Armatimonas rosea: one gene and its partners. The protein of the gene in region 1 interacts with the protein of each later gene in a pairwise test. Links are inferred from orthologs where the notes say so. Each region holds a gene or a part of one and is shown in the gene's direction. Other genes may lie near its edges.

Region 1 (4,395 bases):
CATGGGCATGGGATCGCCCACGGGGATCTCTGTCCGCAGAACATCTTAATTGGGCCCGAGGGACAGGTTAAGGTCACCGGCTTTGGGATCGCGCCTACCTACACACAGCTCGTGGGCGAGGATACCAGCCTCTTAATGCGGATCGTTCCCTATGCCGCTCCCGATCTGGCGACCAGTACCATGCCCACCGCGTCTGGCGATCTCTACGCTCTGGCAGTGGTTCTCTTTGAGATGCTGACCGGTGAGCTTCCCTTCCGTGGGGACAATCCCGTGACCATCGCACTGCGCCATGCCCAAGAGGCCCCGCCTGCGCCTCGCTCCCTCAACCAAGCAATCCCGCGCGCCTTGGAGGGGATCATCCTCAAGGGCCTCGCCAAGCGCCCGCAGGACCGCTACCACAGCGCCACGGAGCTCCTGGAAGACCTGCGCAAGGTGCGAGAGGCGCTGCGCTTTGGTCGCTCCCTTGCCTGGTCACCGCTGGAGGTTCAGGAGCAGGCCCCAGAGCCTCGCTCTGCCGAGGAGGCACCCGCTTCTCCGGTGAGCGTCATGCCGGTTGCGGCGGCCCCTCAGCCGGAGACAGGCCCTCGTGTCTCCAAGCCCGTCTCTCCGGAAGCGCCTGCGCCTACCGGCAAGAAGCTGCGAAAGGTGGCTCCCGACGACGACGAGGCCCCGCTCCCGCCACGCCGCACAGGTGGGGTGCTCTTGGCGATCAACTTGCTCCTGCTCCTGGCGCTTGTGGGGTCCGGGGCAGTGGTCTTTAACTGGATCCGTCCGTTCTTAAGTCCCGCAAACGAGGTCATTATCCCGGAGCTTCGTGGCAAGACCCTCACCGAGGCCAAGGCGATCGCCAATGAGCGGCGCTTCAAGCTGGTTGCCGAGGAAGGGGAGTTTCGCGACGACAAGCCGGCGGGGGTTATCTACGACCAGAAAGAGCTCGCCGACGGTAAGAAGAGCATTGTCGAGGGCAAAGAGATCTACGTGAAGGTCTCCCGCGGCCCCGAGATGGTGCTCGTCCCCAATGTGGAGGAGACAACCCTCGATAAGGCGCAGAAAGACCTCGAGAAAGCCGGCCTGAAGATTGGGGAGACAACCCGGCGCTTTGATCCCATCACGCCCAATGGGGTTGTTCTCCAGCAGCTCCCCCGTGGGGATGGCTCCGAGCGGCGTGCCCGCGGAACCAAGATCGATCTTGTGGTCTCAAAAGGCCCCGAGCCCGAGCCCACTCCTGAGCCGACACCGCCTCCGACACCTGAGCCGCGCACTCCGACAGGCACCGGGGACGGAGTGGGGCTTCCCGACCCAGAGGACACCCGCCAGCGTACCTTCCGTGTGCCCTACAAGGTGCCCCAAGACGGTCAGCCGCACCATATCGTGATCCAGATCGAGGACTCCGAGGGGACCCACACGGGCTACGAGAAGAACCACGAGCCTGGTCAGAGCCTGACTGCGGAGGTCACCGGAATAGGGCGGCCCATCACGATCAAGCTCTACGACAACGACGATCTCCGGGCGCAGACAACCCCGGTCAAGGGGAAGTAGCCCGTGGGAGTCTTACTGGCACCGTCGCTCTTGGCCGCCGACCACGCCCGGTTTGGTGAGCAGGCCCAGGCGGCACTGGCTACCGGGGAGCACTGGCTCCATGTGGATGTCATGGATGGCCGCTTTGTGCCCAACCTGACTTTTGGAGCAGAGGTAGTCCGGGCGCTCAAGCCGCTCTGCCCGGAAGCGGTCTTTGATGTGCATCTGATGGTGGTCGAGCCGGAGCGCTATATCGAGCCCTTTGTCGCCGCCGGTGCCCACGCGATCACGGTCCACCAAGAGGCCACTCCCCATCTCCAGCGCACCCTCGCCGCGATCCGTGAGGCGGGCTGTCTGGCAGGAGTCGCTCTCAACCCCGCAACCCCGCCGGAGACCCTGCGCTATGTCTTGGGCGATCTGGATCTGGTGCTGGTCATGACGGTCAACCCGGGCTTTGGGGGGCAGGCATTTCTACCTAGCGCCGCTCGAAAAGTCGGGGAGCTGGCCCAGCTCCGCACCGAGGCGGGGGCGAGCTTTAAGATCAGTGTGGATGGCAGTGTGAATGTCAAGACCGCGGCGGGGCTGGCCCGCGATGGGGCGGATGTGCTGGTCGCGGGCTCCGCGATCTTCAATCATCCCGAGGGCGTGGCGGCCGGTGTGGCCGCGCTGCGTGAGGTGCTGGGGCCATGATAAGCGTAAGCCTAGTCTTTGGAGTCCTCCTCGCGATCACGGTGGGGCTGACGATCTTTTTCTACTCCAAGGGCTATGGCGCGCTCTCGCCACGCTCACGGCTCTTTCGGACGGCGGGAATGGCGCTGCTTTGCCTGCTCCTGGCGCTGGCGCTGATCTTTGTGGGGCGTGATTTTGTGGGGCGGGTGGGTGCGCTCCAGAAGCTGATGCTCCTGATCTCGCTCTATGGGCTCGGGGTGAGCCTGGTCTGTATCGCCCTTCTGGATGCACTGGAGTCGTTTGTGGCGATGCGCAAGGCGGAGCGCCAGGTGATCCAGCAGGTGATAGACAATGTCGCCGAAGAGGCGCAGAAGCAGCGCAATGCCCAGTGACCCCGATGTTTTCTGGATGCGGCGTGCCCTGCGCCTCACTAATCGGGAGAAGACCCACCCCAGCCCCGCCGTCGGTGCGGTGATCGTCAAAGACGGTACGCTGATCAGCGAGGGCTGGACCTACCACACCGAAAAAGTCCATGCCGAGGCGATGGCGCTTGCACGGGCGGGGGAGCGAGCACGCGGCGCGACTCTCTACACAACTCTAGAGCCCTGCTCGCACTGGCAGCGCCCCGATGGCTCCCCGCGCGTCCCCTGCACCCACCACTGTATCGAGGCCGGAATCACGCGGGTCGTCGCCGCAACTCTCGATCCCAACCCCCAGGTGAGCGGTGACGGTTTCGCCCAGCTCCAGGCCGCTGGGATCGAGCTGACCATCGGTGTGTGCGAGGACGCAGCTATCGACGCGCACCGGGCGTTTCTGAAGCACCAGCGCACGGGCCTGCCCTTTGTGACCCACAAGGCGGCTATGACCCTGGATGGCAAGCTCGCTGCAAGCCACACCGCGCCCCTGGCAATCACCAGCGCACCCGCCCGACGTGTGGTCCACAAGCTCCGCGCTCAGGCCGATGCGGTGCTCGTGGGGGTGGGAACGGTCCTCGCTGACGACCCCGAGCTGACGGTGCGCCTGGTGCGCGGTACCAACCCCACCCCTGTAATCTTCGACTCTCAGCTCCGCACGCCCAAGACCGCGCGCCTCAACCGCCCCGGCACGCTGATTCTGACCTGCCAAGCGCAAAAGCCGGGCTGGGACGCCGAGCTGGTCACACTTCCCGCCGATAGCTCGGGCCGTGTCGCCGTTCTTCCCGCCCTGCAATTTCTCGCCGAGCGCGGCTTGCTGGAGCTCCTCCTGGAGTCCGGCGGTGCCCTCGCGGCGGCCTTCTGGCAAGCACAAGCCGTGGATCGAGCGCTGTTTTTTATCGCCCCCAAGCTGATCGGCGGTGCCCACGCCCCAACGCCGCTCGACGGCCCCGGTCTATCTGCGCCTATCGAGCTCCAGAACCTCCGCGTCCGCCGCTACGGCCCGGATGTGGCGCTTTTAGCCTCCCCCAGCTCGCACCGCTCGCTACCCCCTCCGGCAATCGCTCGTTCCTCGCTGCGAAGGGGGACGTAGTCACGAGACCAGCGGCGCGTTTTACCCCCTTCGCGAAGCCGGAGGGGGTAGCGAGCGGTGCGAGCTGGGGGAGGCTAAAAGCGCTGGGCGGGGGCTACTCCGCCAGCAGGGAGCACCCACGCAACACGGCACCAGGTGCACGGCCCAAGAGCTGAAAGCCTCCGCGCTCGTCCCATACTCCCATGTCCTCGGTCTGGATCGCAAGGACGGAGTTGTAGTTCGCCAGATCGTAGTGAGCCAGAAGACCCGGCTGACCCGGAGCGGTGTCGTTGCCGGTGACGGGATCGAGGATGCGGGTGCGTAGCCACGGCGGGGCGAGCTTGGGGCCATCGACCCCCTGGCTGTAGAACTGGCTCGCCAGCTCGCTCATCCCGTACTCCGAGAAGCAGTGCGCCGGCGCAACGCCCAGGCGCTCCGCAAAGAGCGCGTAGAGCTCGGATTTCTCGACTTCTCGGCTCCGCCCCTTGAAGCCTCCCGTCTCGATCACCAGAGAGCTCTCGTCGAGAGAAAAGTGCTCGCCTGGTGTGGCATCGAAGTAGTTGACAAAGGCGAAGGCAGTCCCAAAGACGGTGCAGGGAGTCGCGAGGCTTGAGAGCGTGCTTTGCAGCTGCGAGGTGCTACTCTCCCCCCAGATAAACTCGGCCCCGAGGGTCTCTAGCATAAACGAGAGCGACGAGTGGGGGGCCAGGTCGGGCGGGGGCA
Region 2 (4,362 bases), 240 kb from region 1 along the record:
GCCGCACGCTACATCAGTGCGCCTATGGTCCAGGTCGATGGAAAGTTCGTCCTCGATGCCCCCGGAGCCGGTGGCGCAGAGATTCCCCAGGAGGTCTGGCGCAACGCCCCCCTTGCGGGGCTGGTCTTGCCCCTGATCGAGCAGGTTGAGCGCCAGGTCAAGGAGCGCCCCGATATCGCCAGTACCCTGAATGACATGGCCGGCTTTGTCAAGCTCGCCGTGATCCAGAACGACGAGGACGAGGTCCGAAAGCGCCTGGACAAGCTCACGGACTTGCTGTTTGAGTTGACGTAACACCCTCCAGTCTAAAGCGCTCACTACCAATAATAAAAGACACGGTATGAGCGAAACAACCTACGAGACGAGCCTTTACGACACGCTGGAGGTCCCCGAGACGGCGACCCAAGACGAGATCCAGCAGGCTTACTTTCGTCTGGTTCGTCTCTGCCCACCCCAGCGTGACCCCGAGCGCTACCAGGCCCTCAACGAGGCCCGCAACACCCTGCTCGACCCCCAGCGCCGGAGCGAGTACGACCAGACCCGCAGGAGTGGCCCGCGCGTCCGCGTCCTGGTCGATCAGGCGGCTCTTGCGATCGACCGTGACCCCCAGAAAGCGCTCTCCCTGCTCAAGAGTGCGGTGATGCTCGCTCCCGACCTGCCGCGCCCGCGCCTGCTCCTGACCCAGCTCTTGATGCGCAACCGGGACTATGTCCTCGCCGAGCGCCAGTACCAGTGGCTCCTGCGGCGGACCCCCAACGACGAAGCGCTGCGCTGCAAGCTCGCCCGCTGCTACCTGTTCCAGCAAAAGCCTGCGGAGGCCGAGGCCGAGCTCAAGCGGGTCCTAGAGCTTAACGAAGCCCACTACGATGCCCAGCTGCTCCTCGCCCGCATCTACCGAAGCCAGGGGCGCACCCGTGAGCTGATCGAAGCGCTCGAAGAGGCGATCTTCATGGACCAGGAAGAGGACTTCTCGGACTTCAATGCCCTGCTCCAGCTCGTGATGGTCTATATCCAGAACGAGGACGAGAAGAACGCGGCCCTGACCGCACACCGCCTCCTGGATGTCATCCCCGCCGATAAAGTTGGGATCGCAGCCGATGCCTTTATCCGCACGGCGGAGCTCTTCCTCAACGAGGAGTACTATGTCTGGACGCGCCAGCTCTTGCTGCACCTCCAGGAGCTGCCCCTCGCCGACGAAGACCCACGCCGGGTGCGCTTTGGTGAGCTGATCCATAAGTCCGAGATCCAGCAGGAGATCGTCCGCCTGAGCAAGGACCTGCTCTGTGTGGGACCGATCCAGCAGTGCTTCCTCACCCTCTACCAGGACAAGTCGTCGGACAATATCCGCCAGTCCCGCATGAGCTCCGCCCTCGAGCGAATCCAGCGCGAGACCGAAGCCCTCCCCCGCCAGGTGCTCCAGCAGCTCGCCTACATCCGCCGGGAGTACCCGCTGATCAGTGTCGAGCAAGACGCGTTCCTGGGGACACTCTGCCAGCGAGCGCTCCACTGCCAGGCCGTTGCGGAGATGCAGACAATCGCTCGCCCCACCCACATGCCCGCGCCAAGCCCTGCCCCTGTCGCGAAAGAAGCCCGCCGCGGTGGGCTCTTTGGCCGCATCTTAAGCGCCCGCTAAACTCTTAAACGCCTGAGAAACAAGCGGGTCTCCGCGCGTGCTATAATTTCCTAGCATGAGCCAACTAACTTTAATTGAAGAAGTCCGCGCCCGCCAGATTCTGGACTCGCGCGGCAACCCCACTGTAGAAGTGGATGTCGTCCTGGAGTGTGGTGTGGTCGGACGCGCGGCCGTTCCCTCGGGAGCGTCCACCGGTGCCCACGAAGCGGTCGAGCTACGCGACGGCGATAAGTCGGTCTACCTGGGAAAAGGTGTCCTGAAGGCTGTCGCCAATGTCAACGACTCTATCTCCCCCGAGCTTGCGGGCTTTGATGCCTCCGACCAGGCGGGCCTCGATAGCCTGCTCCTGACCCTCGATGGCACCCCCAACAAGGCCAAGTTCGGTGCCAACGCCATCCTGGGTGTCTCCCTCGCCGCGGCCAAGGCCGCCGCAGAGGCACTGGAGACCCCACTGTGGCGCTACATCGGCGGAGCCAACGCCAAGCAGCTTCCCGTCCCGATGATGAACATCATCAATGGCGGCAAGCACGCCGACAACTCCGTGGACCTGCAGGAGTTCATGGTCATGCCCGTGGGCGCGACCAGCTTCTCCGAGGGCCTGCGCTGGGGTGCGGAGATCTTCCATGCGCTCAAGTCCGTGCTCAAGGGCAAGGGCTACGGCACCGCGGTCGGGGACGAGGGTGGCTACGCGCCCAACCTCAAGAGCAACCAAGAGGCGCTCGATGTGATCATGGAGGCGATCAACAAGGCCGGCTACACCCCCGGTGCCCAGATCCAGATCGCCATGGACCCCGCCACCACCGAGCTCTACGAAGAGGGCAAGGCAAATGGCCGCGAGGGCAGCTACTACTTCTGGAAGTCCAACCTCTGGAAGACCCGTGAGGAGATGGTCGCCTTCTGGGCCGATCTGGCCGCCAACTACCCGATTATCTCGATCGAGGACGGCATGTCCGAGGACGACTGGGAGGGCTGGAAGCTGCTCACCGACGCGATCGGTAAGAAGGTGCAGCTGGTCGGGGACGATCTCTTTGTCACCAACACCAAGCGCCTCGCCGATGGGATTGAGAAGGGCGTGGGCAACTCCATTCTCGTGAAGGTCAACCAGATCGGCACCCTCACCGAGACGCTTGAGGCGGTCGAGATGGCCAAGCGCGCCGGCTACACCGCGATTCTCTCCCACCGCTCCGGCGAGACCGAGGACACCACGATCGCCGATATCGCAGTCGCCACCAACTGCGGCCAGATCAAGACCGGCGCTCCCAGCCGCACGGACCGTGTCGCCAAGTACAACCAGCTCATTCGTATCGAAGAAGCCCTGGGAACGTCGGCGGTCTACCAAGGCCTCAAGAGCTTCTACAACCTCAAGTAAGTACCTCTCCTCTCCCCAACCCCTCACCTAAAGGCAAGGGACTTTCGGAAAACCCTCTCTCTGGCTCCCCCTCCTTGCCTTTAGGTGAGGAGGGGGCTGGGGGGAGGAGAAGTACCCCTTGTAACTAAATCAGTAGGTCGCGTGTCGTAGGAAGTGGAGGCACGATTCTTCAATGCGAAATGGAACACGACGCGACCTGCTGATGATGGCGATCTTGATGTTGGTTACTTGTGGGCTCTACTACTTCTACTGGCTCTACAAGACCAGCCAGGAGATGGACGAGTACACGGGCGAGCAGGGCATCCCCCCGATTGTCCACCTGCTCCTGCTGATCTTCACGGGGACGCTCTGGGGTATTGCCTGGGACATCCTGACCGCGCAGAAGATCGAGCGGATGCAACAGCTGGCCGGGATTACGTCCCGGAACAACAGCGGGCTCTACCTGGTGCTGGATATCCTCGGTGCCGGCCCGATCTACGGCCTGGGCATGGTGGTTCCGTTCCTGCAACAGAACGAGCTCAATGAGATCTACGCTCGGCGTGCTTAGGGAGTCTGTACAAAAAGGGGGTCGGGTGCTCTGGCACCCGGCCCCGTTTCTCTTGCTGGCCCTCTTTCTTGTTCCCACCCCAGGCCTGGACAACAAGTCTCTCCTGGGTCTCCCCCCTCTCTGCCCCACCAAGGCCCTCTTCCACCTTCCCTGCCCCGGTTGTGGGATGAGCCGCTCCCTGGTCTGCTGTGCCCACGGCGAGCTCGTGCGTGCCTTCTGGCTCCACCCCCTCGGCCCGGTCTTCTTTGGCCTGCTTATCGGTGCGGTCGTCCTGCGCTTCTTTCCGCGGCTCCAGCCCTCCCCAAAGCTCCTCCGCGTGAGCTCATGGGTGCTTATCGTGCTCATGCTCCTGCTCTGGGTCACGCGCCTGCTGGGCTGGCTCCCAAAGCCTCCGTAGCTAGCGGGCGAAGTTCCAGACAATGGACAGAGGCTCGCCGCAGACACCACACTCGAAAATGCCATCCTTGATGACATTGCGCTGACCGCAGCGGTCACAGCGCCGGAAGAGATAGCTTGTTGTAAAGCCACCGGGATGCACGATCCCCGCTCTATCGAGCGCGGCCTGAAGCGCCGCCCAGCACTCAGGCTCGGGGCAGTAGCCGGTGGAGAGATTGGTGGCGGCGATCAGCTCCTCGCCCGAAAAAATCAGCTCCCCCGCCGCTTGAACCTCCGCACCACGGGCACACGAGACATGCTCCGAGCGCTGGTCCGCCAGCCAGAGCATACCGTCGGCAGTGACAACAAAGGTCGCGGTGCTCCCAAAGACTCCCTTGCGCCACGCCTCTAAATCTGCGGCCGATTTTATCGGCCAGC
Region 3 (4,333 bases), on another replicon or contig:
GTAGTACTTCAAGAACCGATTGTTCTCGCTAAAATAGCGCTCGCGCAGCAGGTTCATCGCGTTTTCTTTGGAGACAAAGCTCTCGCCAATGCGCTCCTGGCCATAGACGCGCGCTGCCGCCACCGCAGGCAGACAAGTCACAAAAACCTTGAGCGAGTAGGGCATGAAGTGCCACGCCAGCCGCGAGTCAAAGATAAAGCGCTCTTTCTCTTGCCCAATGCGCTGGGTGAGTGAGTCGATCTCATCGTCGATGGAGCGATCACTCTCCGCAAGCTTGTTGTACTCCAGAGTCGTCAAGTTCTTCGATGCGGCGATCTGGCGCTGCATTGCCCCCGTGGAGTAGTACTCAATCTGTAGGCTCTCCTGTAGTAGCTTTGCAACCGTTGTCTTCCCACAGCCCGGCTCGCCGGTAATTGTAATCTTAATGGACATTTCGTCTATTCTATCGTAGCGGTACAATGCCTGAGTGCACGATGTTTTTGAGGCGCGGCTGGTAGAGCGATTTCGGCAAGGCGATGCCCGCGCGATGGAGACACTCTTTGAGCTCTATGCGGACCGGGCGCTGGGGCTGGCGATGCGGCTGACGGAGACGCGGGAAGATGCCGAGGAAGTGGCCCAAGAGGCGTTTGTGCGGGCGTTTCGCAGTGCGCGCCAGCTCACGGGCGGCCACACAAAGCGCTTTGGTCCCTGGCTCTTTGCCATTGTGCGCTCGATTGCCGCCGATAAGCGCCGCCAGCTCCGGCTCCCCACGCTCTCGCTAGAGACTCCCGCGGGTGCAGCGCTGGTCAGCCGGGTCCGCACCGAGGACGAGGCCCTGGCCCGTGCGGAGCGCAAGGCGCTTCTGGACGCTCTCGAGTCCCTCCCCGAGGAGCACAAGCTCGTGCTGACCCTCTGCGATCTGGAGGACATCCCCCACGCCGAGGCCGCCGAGGTGCTGGGCCGCTCGGTCGCCGCCACGAAATCCCTGCTCTACCGCGCCCGCCGGGCGTTGCGGGATGCGCTGGTCGCCGGGGGTTAAAAATCCCCGGCAGCAGTCAAGAGCGTCCCAAGGACGCGTAAACCGCGTCGTTTATCGCGTCCCCGGGACGCTCCCCAACACCAGACGGGGATTTCCAATCCCCGGCGAAAAAAATCCCCAACCCCGCGACGCTTTTTGATTTCAACCTACGTCTTTGTTTGTGAATGAACGACGAAACCATCCGTGAGCTGATCGGGCCGTACCTCGACGACGACCTGCCGACTGAGGCAAAGCGGCGTGTGGAGGAGGCGATCCTAGCCTCACCCGCGCTGGCATGGGAGGTGCAGACCCTCAAGATCACCCGGGAGCGGCTCCGCACCGATGCCGGCGAGGTCGTCGCCTCGGATGCGTTCCGAGCCCGCACCCTGCGTGCGCTTTACACCGACAATCCACATCTTCAGAACGAAGACACCGAAAACAAAGAAGCCGGGCAGTTCACCTTGCCCATCAAGCTCTAAACACCACAGAGCTCCCCAAGACGTGGGAGCTAAAGGGCAAAAACTATGCAAGCAATCACCGCACGAAAAGACCTCTACGAGGCAGTACAGACCGTCGGACGCGCCGTCTCCGGGCGCTCGACCCTCCCGATTCTCTCCCATATCCTAGTCACCCCGCAGGGCGGCTCGAACCTGAAGCTCACCGCGACCGACCTGGAGATGTGGGTGGAGTGCTCGCTCACCGCGCGTATCCAGGCGAGCCTGGGCGACATGGAGGAGGCCGGTGGCTTCACGGTGCCGTCGCGCTACTTCACCGAGATCCTCGGCGCGCTCCCCGAGGCCGATGTGATCCTCGACCGCCCCGATGGTGGCAACAAGACCCAGCTGCGCTGTGGTCGCTCGGACTACAGCCTGCTTGGGCTGCCCGCCGAGGAGTTCCCCGCCCTCCCCGATGTCGAGCCCACCGCGACCATCACGATGAACGGTGCCGTGCTCAAGGCGATGATCAAGCAGGTCGCCTTCGCGGTCTCCACCGACGAGACCCGTGTGATCCTGACGGGCGTGCTCTTTATCTTCAATGGCCAGCAGATCAAGATGGTCGCCACCGACACCCACCGCCTCGCGGTGCGTGGCGGGATCGCGTCTTCGGGCGAGGGCCAGGGCCAAGCGGTCCTTCCTGCCCGTGCCATGAACGAGATCAGCCGCTTGGCTGGTGACGAAGACGAAGTGGTGATCGCGCTGGCGCAGGGTCAGGCACGCTTTGAGGTGAATAAGAAGAACTCCAACGGCGACACAGTTGCGACCACGACCCTCATCACCCGCCTGATCGAGGGCCAGTTCCCCAACTACGAGCGTGTCATCCCCGCCGGCCACGAGCGCAAGCTGACTCTGGAGACCGCCGAGTTCCAGAAAGCCGTCAAGCGTGTGGCCATTGTCGCCCGTGAGAACGCCAACCGGATTGTCCTAGAGACCGAGGGCGCGCAGCTGGCGATGTCCGCGGAATCGGGGACCATTGGCTCCGCCCGCGATGAGATCGAGGTGGCACGGGAGGGCGACGATATCCAGATCGCGTTCAATGCCAAGTACCTCGGGGATGTGCTCGCCGCGATCGAGACCGAGGGAGTCGTCCTGGAGCTCACCGAGCCCCTGCGCCCCGGCATCCTCCGCCCCATCGGGGACAACGCCGCCGACTATCTCTGCGTCCTGATGCCCATGCAGGTGATCTAGGGGGGACATCCCTCCCCCCGGCCCCCTCCCTTCCCCTGAAACCCGACTTCGTCGGGGGGAAGGGAGGGGGTGAATCTACCAAACCCACCCCCACTCGTTCCTCGTCTCCCCTCCCTTCGTCCCCGCGAAGCGGGAAACAGAGCGAAGGGAGGGGCTGGGGGAGGGATGTATCCCCGGGGAGGGATGCTTGTATGTCAGGTACACTTCTCCCATGCCGTTGCAAACCCCACCCCAGACCCGCGCCGAGCGCACGGGCTACGCCGAGACAAGCCACTACGACGATGTGATTGCATTTCTGGAGGCGCTCAAGCTCCCCATTACCGTGCTGGCGACCAGCGACCAAGGGCGAAAAGTCCCGCTGGTAACCCTTGGGAAGGGCAAGCTCAAGGTCTACATCCAGGCCAATATCCACGGGGGCGAGGTGGAGGGTAAGGAGGCCGCGCTGATGCTCCTGCGCGACCTGCCCAAGTCCCACCCCAAGCTCCTAGAGAAGCTCACGCTGGTTGTCTGCCCGATCTACAACTGCGATGGCAACGAGAAATGGGGCGAGGGCAAGCGCAACCGGGGCTCCCAAGACGGCCCCGAGGTGATTGGGGAGCGGGCCAATGGGGCGGGGCTCGATCTCAACCGAGACTGCATGAAGGCGGAATCGCCGGAGATGCGCGGGGTCTTGGAGCACATCTACAGAAAACACGATCCCGCGCTCGTGCTGGATCTGCACACGACCAACGGGACACGCCACGGGTATCATCTCACCTACTCCCCGCCCCTCAACCCCAACTCCGACCCCGCCGTGCTCGCCTATGTCCGCGACTCCCTGCTCCCGATTGTCCGCAAGCGCCTCGAAAAAGAGAAGTCCTGGAAGCTCTTTGACTACGGCAATGTCGAGCGGCGCGGCATGGAGCGTGTCTGGGCGACCTTTGGCGACGAGCCACGCTACGTCACCAACTACGCCGGGCTACGGGGCCGCCTCTCCATCCTCTCCGAGGCCGTGAGCTTCCTGCCCTTTGAGACACGTGTCAAGGTGACCTATGACTTTGTCTTGGCGATCCTGGAAGAGGCCGCCAAGGACAGCGAAAAGATCCAGCAGCTGGTCAGAGACGCCGACAAGCGCCGTCGTACTGAGCTTGGGGTGCGCTTTGAGATGGCCGCTCGCGCCACGCCAGAGTCCGTCCCGCTGGAAAAGCCCGGCCCCGATGCCGAGACAGACCATCGAAAAGCCCCCAAAGAGCTGGAGCAAGTAACTCTCCCTGTCTGGGATCGCTTCAAAACCACCCGCTCGAACAAAGTTCCGAAGGGTTATTTTGTCACCCACGGGAAGGTCATTGAGCTTCTCAAGAGCCATGGCATCCAAGGCCAAGACTACTCGCACAAAGGAAGTATCGAGACGTTCGTCGTGAGCCAGAAGCAAGTTAGTCGCACACCGTTTCAGGGGCATCGGCTGATTCAGTTTGAGGGAAGCTGGATCGAGAAGGAGGCGCTCGTCACCTTTGGCTGGTTTGTCCCGACAGACCAGCCCCTTCAGGCTCTGATCTTTCAACTTCTGGAGCCGGAGAACCTCGATAGTGCCGCCGCTTGGGGCCTTTTTGAAAACCCTCCCGGCTTTGAGGCCCCGCTACCACTCATCCGGGTGCCACAAAAATGAGCTGGG

What was found.
Region 2: the proteins of rpe (region 1) and eno interact in binary tests that used the Escherichia coli proteins (3 or more experiments, as listed by UniProt). The link is inferred for Armatimonas rosea from one-to-one orthologs.
Region 3: the proteins of rpe (region 1) and dnaN interact in binary tests that used the Escherichia coli proteins (3 or more experiments, as listed by UniProt). The link is inferred for Armatimonas rosea from one-to-one orthologs.

Annotation. Positions count from the first base shown.
Region 1 is NZ_JACHGW010000001.1:1,393,293-1,397,687, forward strand. The notes cover bases 451-3,375. They hold rpe (ribulose-phosphate 3-epimerase), read left to right. Parts: upstream 451-1,542; coding sequence 1,543-2,208; downstream 2,209-3,375. Other genes in these bases: HNQ39_RS06460 (protein kinase domain-containing protein), read left to right, coding at 451-1,539; HNQ39_RS06470 (hypothetical protein), read left to right, coding at 2,205-2,579; ribD (bifunctional diaminohydroxyphosphoribosylaminopyrimidine deaminase/5-amino-6-(5-phosphoribosylamino)uracil reductase RibD), read left to right, coding at 2,569-3,375. In the rest of the region: more of HNQ39_RS06460, read left to right, coding at 1-450; more of ribD, read left to right, coding at 3,376-3,693; HNQ39_RS06480 (LuxE/PaaK family acyltransferase), read right to left, coding at 3,788-4,395. UniProt on the Escherichia coli protein: Catalyzes the reversible epimerization of D-ribulose 5-phosphate to D-xylulose 5-phosphate.
Region 2 is NZ_JACHGW010000001.1:1,154,363-1,158,724, reverse strand. The notes cover bases 954-3,845. They hold eno (phosphopyruvate hydratase), read left to right. Parts: upstream 954-1,688; coding sequence 1,689-3,002; downstream 3,003-3,845. Other genes in these bases: HNQ39_RS05290 (DUF2752 domain-containing protein), read left to right, coding at 3,524-3,845; HNQ39_RS05295 (DUF4234 domain-containing protein), read left to right, coding at 3,175-3,549; HNQ39_RS05305 (J domain-containing protein), read left to right, coding at 954-1,633. In the rest of the region: HNQ39_RS05310 (Hsp70 family protein), read left to right, coding at 1-294; more of HNQ39_RS05305, read left to right, coding at 341-953; more of HNQ39_RS05290, read left to right, coding at 3,846-3,946; HNQ39_RS05285 (hypothetical protein), read right to left, coding at 3,947-4,362. UniProt on the Escherichia coli protein: Catalyzes the reversible conversion of 2-phosphoglycerate (2-PG) into phosphoenolpyruvate (PEP). It is essential for the degradation of carbohydrates via glycolysis.
Region 3 is NZ_JACHGW010000004.1:803,785-808,117, forward strand. The notes cover bases 739-3,601. They hold dnaN (DNA polymerase III subunit beta), read left to right. Parts: upstream 739-1,521; coding sequence 1,522-2,682; downstream 2,683-3,601. Other genes in these bases: HNQ39_RS23160 (sigma-70 family RNA polymerase sigma factor), read left to right, coding at 739-1,018; HNQ39_RS23165 (anti-sigma factor family protein), read left to right, coding at 1,183-1,476; HNQ39_RS23175 (M14 family metallopeptidase), read left to right, coding at 2,894-3,601. Outside these bases: HNQ39_RS23155 (cytidylate kinase family protein), read right to left, coding at 1-432; more of HNQ39_RS23160, read left to right, coding at 467-738; more of HNQ39_RS23175, read left to right, coding at 3,602-4,327; HNQ39_RS23180 (alpha/beta fold hydrolase), read left to right, coding at 4,324-4,333. UniProt on the Escherichia coli protein: Confers DNA tethering and processivity to DNA polymerases and other proteins. Acts as a clamp, forming a ring around DNA (a reaction catalyzed by the clamp-loading complex) which diffuses in an ATP-independent manner freely and bidirectionally along dsDNA.